DNA from 2 places in the Paraburkholderia sp. GAS38 genome. Region 1 is predicted to be linked to the other one. Evidence: riboswitches for the same ligand, from Rfam matches in the RefSeq annotation. Region 1 holds a riboswitch; the other holds the start of a gene.

The links. Region 1 has a riboswitch for thiamine pyrophosphate ahead of P3T42_RS33105 (FAD-dependent oxidoreductase). Riboswitches for the same ligand answer to the same signal wherever they lie in the genome.
Region 2: another riboswitch for thiamine pyrophosphate. It lies ahead of thiC (phosphomethylpyrimidine synthase ThiC); the one in region 1 lies ahead of P3T42_RS33105 (FAD-dependent oxidoreductase).

The regions. Positions count from the first base shown of each region.
Region 1 covers NZ_JBNDJO010000019.1:105,915-110,331, reverse strand. The annotation lists gene P3T42_RS33110 (ABC transporter ATP-binding protein/permease) at 1-1,127, opposite strand, end outside; TPP riboswitch at 1,492-1,603, shown strand; gene P3T42_RS33105 (FAD-dependent oxidoreductase) at 1,813-2,961, shown strand; gene thiS (sulfur carrier protein ThiS) at 3,034-3,231, shown strand; gene P3T42_RS33095 (thiazole synthase) at 3,307-4,122, shown strand; gene thiE (thiamine phosphate synthase) at 4,119-4,417, shown strand, end outside.
Region 2 covers NZ_JBNDJO010000002.1:410,890-415,306, reverse strand. The annotation lists gene P3T42_RS06045 (molybdopterin-dependent oxidoreductase) at 1-770, opposite strand, end outside; gene P3T42_RS06040 (cytochrome b/b6 domain-containing protein) at 782-1,432, opposite strand; TPP riboswitch at 1,783-1,901, shown strand; gene thiC (phosphomethylpyrimidine synthase ThiC) at 1,992-3,923, shown strand; gene P3T42_RS06030 (hypothetical protein) at 4,241-4,417, shown strand, end outside.

The sequences.
Region 1 (4,417 bases):
ACGTAGTGCAGGTTGATGCCGCCATGCACGGTGGCGGGCGAGGTGGCCTCTTTCATGTGCGACGAACGCATGACGCGTTTGAATTCGCGCAGACGATTCACGGTAGCGCGCCAGTCGACCAGGCTGCCGTAACTGTTGATGAACCAGGAGAACGAATCGCTCACCGTGCCGAACGAGTTCTGGATCTGCATCAACACGCCCATGGTGAAGGCGCCGGTGAAGTACTTGGGCGCCGCGACAATGAGCGGAAAGATGAACGCGATCTGGCCGTAGAAGCTCAGCACGAAGCTCAGCCGCTTGGTGTACTTCATCACGCGCCACCAGTTGTCGCGAATGCGCTGGAAGAAGTTTTGTGCGTTCGCCCGTTCGGTCTGCTCACCATCGTAAAACGCGATCTGTTCCGAGTTCTCGCGCACCCGGATCAGGCCGAAGCGAAAATCCGCCTCGACCTTCTGTTGCTGGTACGTAATCGAAACGAGCGGCCGGCCGAGCTTGTACATCACGTACGAGCCGCCCAGCGCATAGAGCGCGGCGACCCACACCATGTAGCCCGGAATGACGATCGGCATGCCGCCGAGTGTGACGGTCAAGGCCCCAGCGAGCGTCCAGAGGATGGTGACGAACGTAATGAGCGTGACGACCGTCGAGAGCAGGTCGAGCGTCAGCGAGAGGGTGCTGGTCGCAAAGGACTGCAGGTCGTCGGTGATCCGCTGGTCGGGGTTGTCCGTGAGGCGGTCGCGCTCGATCCGGTAGAAGGCGCTGTCGCCAAGCCATTCTTCGAGGTAGCGGGTGGTGAGCCACTGGCGCCAGCGGAAGCCGAGCATCTGACGCAGATAGCGGCCGTAGACAAAGAGGACGATCAGCGCCGCAACCAGGACGACCCAAACCGTCATCAGGTGGGGGAAGTCCTTCACGCTCTTGTTTTGCAGCATGTTGAAGAACTCGCCGTTCCAGCTATTGAACTTGACGCTGATCCAGACGTTGGCGAGGTTGATCACGATGATCGTAATCAGGAGTCCCCAGGCGATCTTCCATTCTTCAGAGACCCAGTAGGGCTTGATCAGACTCCACGCGGAGACTTTATCGTCCGGTTCTAGCGTGCCGGCGGGGGAAGTATTGGGTGTCATGACCATCCTGAAGAAATGCTGGCTCATCTTGGGCCGCTTCGCCATGGCTGGGCTCGGATGGCTCAGCCTATGACGAGTCGGCGCTACGGCGGTATTGCGATTGCGGCTTGCGTCTCGACCCCGTCGCACGACGCTGGACGTCCGTTGCCGGATGCCCGTCGCCGGATTCTGGCCCGAGCGCCTTAAGCGAAAATTAATCGCGGCGGACGCAGCGAGGCGCTTGTCCTGTCGTGCGTGAAGCGGGAAGCCGTGCGCTCGTTGCATTGTGCCAGAGGGCCGCGCGCGGCTGCATCAATCGGCAGTGGCGGCTGCCGCACAGCCGCGCCGGTTTGCGGCCCGCGCGCCTTTTATGGTCTAATGACTCTCGACGAAACAGGGGTGCTTTGCGCGCGGGCCACACGCCGCGGCGAGGCTGAGAGAGACCCTTTGCACCCGATCCGGGTAATACCGGCGCGGGAAGTTTCCGGAAGTCAGCGTTTCTTCCAGCTTTTCTTCCATTCCCCGCCGGGCGGCGTCCGTCACTGGATGCGCCTTTTGCCCGGCCGGCCTCGCAAGCCGGTTTCGTCCTTGGGTACGTGCGCCTGTTGCCGTACGGAAAGGATACGATGACCGCTCAATCTTCAGTTTATTGCCTCGTTTGTCCCCTCATGGCGCAAACCGCTCTGCGCGTGCCGGCGGGACGGCGATGAGCACGCACGCCCAGGCGGATTTCGCCGTCATCGGCGGTGGTCTGTGCGGCCGGCTGGTTGCATGGCGGCTCGCCGGCGCGGGGCACCGCGTCGCCCTGTACGAGCGCGGCGATGCCGCCGGCTCGCAGGCTGCCGCGTGGGTGGCGGCGGCGATGCTCGCCCCGCTCGCCGAAGCGGCCAGCGCCGAATTGCTGATCACGCGCCTCGGCGCCGCCTCGCTCGACTCCTGGCCGAGCGTGCTGGCCGAATTGCCCGAACCGGTGTTCTTTCAACGCAATGGCACGCTGGTCGTCTGGCATCACGCCGACCGCACCGAAGCGCCGTTGTTCGAGCGCCGCGTGCGCTCAAATGCGCCGGCGGATCTGCTCGAGGGCGGCTTTGTCGCGCTAGCGGGCGCCCAGCTCGGGGCGACCGAGCCCGCGCTCGCCGGCCGTTTCACGCAAGGCTGGCTGTTGCCGCACGAAGGGCAGCTCGACAATCGCCAGGTGCTCAGCGCGCTTGCCGCGGGTCTGGCCGAACGCGGTGTCGAGACGCACTGGAATACGCCGGTCGCCGATCACGCCCTGCCGCCGGCCCGCGTGACGATCGATTGCCGTGGACTCGGCGCCAAGGCGGTGTTGCCCACCTTGCGCGGCATCCGCGGTGAGGTCGCCCGCGTGCATGCGCCCGGTATCGGCCTCACGCGTCCGGTGCGCCTGCTGCATCCGCGCTACCCGTTGTATATCGCGCCGAAGCAGGACGATCTCTACGTGATCGGCGCCACCGAAGTGGAAGGCGAAGACATGTCGCCGGTCAGCGTGCGCTCCGCGCTGGAATTGCTGAGCGCGGCGTTCTCGGTGCATCCGGGCTTCGGCGAGGCGCGCATTCTCGAATTGAACTCGCAGTGCCGCCCGACCTTGCCGGACCACCGTCCGGCGCTGGTGTGGGATGGCGCGCAGACCTTGCGCGTGAACGGCCTGTACCGGCATGGCTACATGATCGTGCCGGAAGTCGCGGACGAAGCCGCCCGCTTTGCCGCCGCGCTGCTCGAAGGACGCATCGGCGATGCCGACGCCTTCGCCGGCTGGCGGCGCGATGCCCGCTGGAGCGAGCTGTTTCAGCTCGCCCGGCTCGATCCACAGAATTGCGCGCAGGTGCCGGCATGAGCGTTGCGAAGATGGCTGCATCGGCCGTCGTGCCCATCACTTGCGTGATCGATTGAACCGTATCTGAACACCATGGACATTCATATCAATCAGAAGCCGTTGTCGCTCCCCGACGGGGCGACCGTCGCCGATGCGCTGGTTGCCTTCGGCGCGCGTCCGCCGTTCGCCGTCGCGCTGAACGGCGATTTTGTTGCCCGCACCCAGCACGCCGCGCGCGCGCTGCAGGCGGGCGACAAGCTCGACGTCGTGCAACCCGTCGCCGGCGGCTAAACGGCGCTCGCCTGCGGGCCAAACGTGGTCGCCTGCGGCCAGGGCCCGCGCATTGCCAGAGACAAGGATTTTCAGATGACTGCTCCCATTCCCGCCGACGCCCTCACGCTGTACGGCCAAACCTTTGCGAGCCGGGTGCTGCTCGGCACCTCGCGCTATCCGTCGCTGCAGTCGCTGTCCGACTCGATCGATGCCGCGAAGCCCGGCATGATCACGGTCGCGCTGCGCCGCCAGATGAACGACGGCGGCGCCGATGCCGGCTTTTTCGACCTGCTCAAACGCCACGGCGTGCCGGTGCTGCCGAACACGGCTGGCTGCCAGAGCGTCGGTGAGGCGGTCACGACCGCCCATATGGCGCGCGAAGTCTTCGAGACCGACTGGATCAAGCTCGAACTGATCGGCGACGACTACACGCTGCAACCCGACCCGATCGGCCTGATCGAAGCGGCCGCTCGGCTGGTGAAGGACGGCTTCAAGGTGCTGCCGTACTGTACCGAAGATCTGGTGATCGGCCGGCGCCTGCTCGACGCCGGCTGCGAGGCGCTGATGCCGTGGGGTGCGCCGATCGGCACCGGCAAGGGCGTGATCAATCCGTACGGCCTGCGGGTGCTGCGCGAGCGGCTGCCGGACGTGCCGCTGATCGTCGACGCGGGACTGGGCGTTCCGTCGCATGCGGCGCAGGTGATGGAATGGGGCTTCGACGGCGTGCTGCTGAACACCGCGGTGTCGCAGGCGACTCACCCCGAGGCGATGGCCCGCGCCTTCGCGCTGGGCGTCGAAGCGGGTCGCGAGGCCTATCTCGCGGGGCCGATGGCCGAACGTGAAACCGCCCACGCGAGCACGCCGGTGGTCGGCATGCCGTTCTGGCATCAGGACGGGAGCGCAGCATGAACGCGACCTCGACGCAGACTTCGCCGCTCGGCGGCCGCGACTTGTTCTGGCCGCCTGCCGACGAGCTGACCGAAGCCGCCGAGCGCATCCGCGCGCGGCTGGGCGACTGGCCGCCGACCCACGCGCCGTGGCGCATCTGCCTGACCGCGCCGGACGACGCCAACGGCGGCGATCTGATCATCGTCGCCGACGCCCAGCAGCACGGCGAACAGGTGGCGCGCTGGCAGGTGCAGGGCGCGGGCGTGATCGTCGCGGCTGCAGGCCGTGCGACGCTGCATCTGGGCGGCGAGCGCTA
Region 2 (4,417 bases), on a different contig from region 1:
CCCTGGTCGACCCAATAGCCGCCAGGGAAGGTATTCGTGACGAACATCTCGACGATGTGCTTCGGATTCTTGTAGCCGAGCTTGGTCGGCATGCGCAGCTTCATCGGGAAGCCGTATTTCGTGGGCAAACGCTCGCCGTCGTATTCGAAGGTGAGAAGCGTCTGCGGATGCAGGGCCGTCGCCATGTCGATGCTTTCGTAGTAGTCGTCGGCGCATTTGAAGCCGACGTACTTCGCGCTGGTGTCGGCGCCGACGCGGCGCAGGAAACCGGCGAACGGCGTGCCGCCCCAGCGGCCGATCGCGCTCCAGCCCTCCACGCAGATGTGGCGCGTGATCTGCTCGGCGTGCGGCAGCGCGTACAGCTCGGGCAAGCTCCAGGTGCGCTGGCCGGTGACGAGGCCGCTCACTTTCAGCCGGTAGTCCGTGGGATCGACCACGGGCGCGGAATCGACGTCGTAGAACGCGTTGAACGGGAACGGCCGCGTGATCTGCGCTTCGGTGTAGGTCGGCGCCAGTTGCTGCGGATCGAAGATAAAGGCCTGGGCGCGATCGTTCAGACGCGAGACGGCCGTGAGAAACGCGTTCACCGATTTGTCGTCGGTGAGCGAGCAGCCGGTCAGCATCGACAGGCCGCCGAGCGTCAGCAACTGCCTGCCGAACAGGCGCCGCGACGGCATCGAGAGTTCACGGCGTGCGTCGATCAGGATCGACTCGCGGTCAAGCTGGCTCGAGAGCATGCGCCGGGCCGGTTTTTTGTCTGGGGTGTTCATGTCAGGTTTCCTTAACGACCACGCAGCATCGCGAGCAGCGAGCGCGGGACGAGTGCCACCATCGCCAGGTGCACGACGATAAAAGCCGCCATCAACGACATCGCACAGAAGTGCACGATGCGCGCGTTGTCGTAGCCGCCCATCAGTTCGCGCAGCAGCGGAAACTGCACCGACTTCCAGATCGCAAGACCCGAGAGCACCAGTACGATCAGGTCGCACACCACGAACACGTAGGCGAATCGCTGCACCGCGTTGTAGACGCGCAGATCGGCGTGCGACAACTTGCCGGTCAGCGCGGCGACGAAGTCGTGCAGGATGGCGCGCGGCGACAACGGCAGAAACTTGCGAAAGAAACGCCGGCTCGCCAGGTTGAGGGCGAGATAGACGAGGCCGTTGAAGAACAGCAGCCACATCGCCGCGAAGTGCCATTGCAACGCTCCGCCGAGCCAGCCGCCGAGTGTGAGCGATGGCGGGAAGGTGAAGCCTTTGAAGATCGGCGACGCGTCGTAGATGCGCCAGCCGGAGAGCATCATCGTGATTGCGGCCAGCGCATTGAGCCAGTGCGTGACGCGAACCCACACCGGGTGAATCGGACCGGTGCACGGTGCAGCGGGGGGTGCGGCGGGCGGCGCCGTGCCGGATGAGATGTGAGGGGTAGCCATGTGAAGCTCCGTGAATCAGGAATATGAGGCGCTGCGGGTAGCGGAGCTCAGCGAATGTCGTCGTGACCGGTCAATGGCAGGCTCCATCAGGGAATCTGCACGTTTGTCGGCCCACGCCGGCCGTTATGACAACGGAACCGAAATATTTTTTGGGGAGGGAGAAAAAGACACGCGAAAACCCGTGAGAACATCGCACCGCAGACCAGCCCGCCTCACCTTTCATGCTGCGGCGCATCACGCCGCGTAGCCTAATCGAGACAAGCCTCCCCGGCTGTAAGCTGGCCAGGGATCGCGCAGCGCCGATTTCAAGACCGGTTGCCAAGCACCGCGCGGCCGGTGTATCGTGTGCGCTGCTAACGCGGGGGTCCTGCGTCGCACAGAGGTTGGAGGTCTGTGCTGCGTGGGTGAGAAATACCCTTTGAACCTGATCTGGATAATGCCAGCGCAGGGAAGCGTACGGAATTCGCACCGCAGCACCGCCTCATCCTCTCGCGAATTCCGACAACTTCCGTCTCGTCTCCTGCTTAGCGGCCCCACATAGCTTTGCATGGAGATCCGCATGAACGCCAATCCGAAGTTCCTTTCCGCCGACGCTCACGTCGATGCGGCCGCTGTCGCCCCGCTGCCGAATTCCCGCAAGATCTACGTCACTGGCTCGCGCCCCGACATCCGCGTGCCGATGCGCGAAATCACCCAGTCGGATACACCGGACAGCTTCGGTGGCGAGAAGAATCCGCCCGTCTACGTCTACGACACGTCGGGCCCCTACTCCGATCCGGACGCCACGATCGACATCCGCGCCGGTCTGCCGGCACTGCGCCAGCGCTGGATCGAAGAGCGCGGCGACACCGAAGCGCTGAGCGGCCTCTCCAGCGACTTCAGCCGTGAACGCGCCGCCGATACCGCCACCGCCGATCTGCGCTTCCAGGGCCTGCACCGCACGCCGCGCCGCGCCAAAGCGGGCGCCAATGTCTCGCAGATGCACTACGCGCGCAAAGGCATCGTCACGCCGGAGATGGAGTACATCGCGATCCGCGAAAACCAGCAGCGCGCCGCGTATCTGGAGACCCTGAAGACGAGCGGCCCGAACGGCGAAAAGCTCGCCGCGATGATGGGCCGCCAGCATCCGGGGCAAGCATTCGGCGCGAGCGCATTCGGTCCGAACGGCCTCACGGCCATCACGGCGGAATTCGTGCGCGAAGAAGTCGCGCGTGGCCGCGCGATCATCCCGAACAACATCAATCACCCGGAAAGCGAGCCGATGATCATCGGCCGTAACTTCCTCGTGAAGGTGAATGCGAACATCGGCAACTCGGCGGTGACCTCGTCGATCGGCGAAGAAGTCGACAAGATGACGTGGGCGATCCGCTGGGGCGGCGACACGGTGATGGATCTCTCCACCGGCAAGCACATCCACGAAACGCGCGAGTGGATCATCCGCAATTCGCCGGTGCCGATCGGCACGGTGCCGATCTACCAGGCGCTGGAAAAGGTCAACGGCAAGGCCGAAGACCTGACGTGGGAAATCTTCCGCGACACGCTGATCGAACAGGCCGAGCAAGGCGTCGACTACTTCACGATCCACGCCGGCGTGCGTCTGCAATACGTGCCGCTCACCGCCAAACGCATGACGGGCATCGTCTCGCGCGGCGGCTCGATCATGGCGAAGTGGTGTCTGGCTCATCACAAGGAAAGCTTCCTGTACGAGCACTTCGAAGACATCTGCGAAATCATGAAGGCCTACGACGTGGCGTTCTCGCTCGGCGACGGCCTGCGTCCCGGTTCGATCTACGACGCCAACGACGAAGCGCAGCTCGGCGAGCTGAAGACGCTCGGCGAACTCACGCAGATCGCGTGGAAGCACGACGTGCAGACGATGATCGAAGGCCCCGGCCACGTGCCGATGCAACTGATCAAGGAAAACATGGACCTGCAACTGGAATGGTGCGACGAAGCGCCGTTCTACACGCTGGGACCGTTGACCACCGACATCGCCCCCGGCTACGACCACATCACGTCGGGCATCGGCGCTGCGATGATCGGCTGGTTCGGCACGGCGATGCTCTGCTACGTGACGCCGAAGGAACACCTGGGTCTGCCGAACAAGGACGACGTCAAGACCGGCATCATCACCTACAAGCTCGCGGCCCACGCGGCGGATCTGGCGAAGGGTCATCCGGGTGCGCAGGTGCGGGACAACGCGCTGTCGAAGGCACGCTTCGAGTTCCGCTGGGAAGACCAGTTCAACCTCGGCCTCGACCCGGACAAGGCGCGCGAATTCCACGACGAAACGCTGCCGAAGGACTCGGCCAAGGTCGCGCACTTCTGCTCGATGTGCGGCCCGCACTTCTGCTCGATGAAGATCACCCAGGACGTGCGCGAGTTCGCCGCGCAGCAAGGCGTGACCGACGACGAAGCCTTGAAAAAAGGCATGGAAGTGAAGTCGATCGAGTTCATGAAGAAGGGCGCTGAGATTTATCAGCGGCAGTAAGGGCAGCAGGCGGCGCATGCAGCAGGCGCCGCCCGCCCGCTCGCTTGCCTGCTTGCGATGCAGCGTCGAGCCCGCCACCGGCGGGCTCTTGCATTTGCGGACGGACGGGACGACGCTCACCGCGGTCCGACGAGGCTCGCTGAAGAACGGACGGTGTCGGCAGAGGCAAATCATCCTCAATAAGCCACTGAAATAAGCGGTAACGACTTTGCAACCTGACGCCCGGCCGCACGGCGTAAGCTAAGTGGAGGTGCCGTTTTGCCCATCCAATCATCACTATCAACTGTCGCGGCATCCAGACGCATCAGGAGCGTGCCATGAATCTCCTTTCGGTAACCAGCCGCCTCGCCGCCGCGGCTGCGGTGCTTGCTCTCGCGGGCTGTTACTACCCGTACGGCTACTATCCCTACGGCGCGAACGGCTATTACGCCACCGTGCCGGCTGCGTCCACCCAGACCGCGGTGCCTGTCACGGCCAGCGGCGAGCCGGCGCCG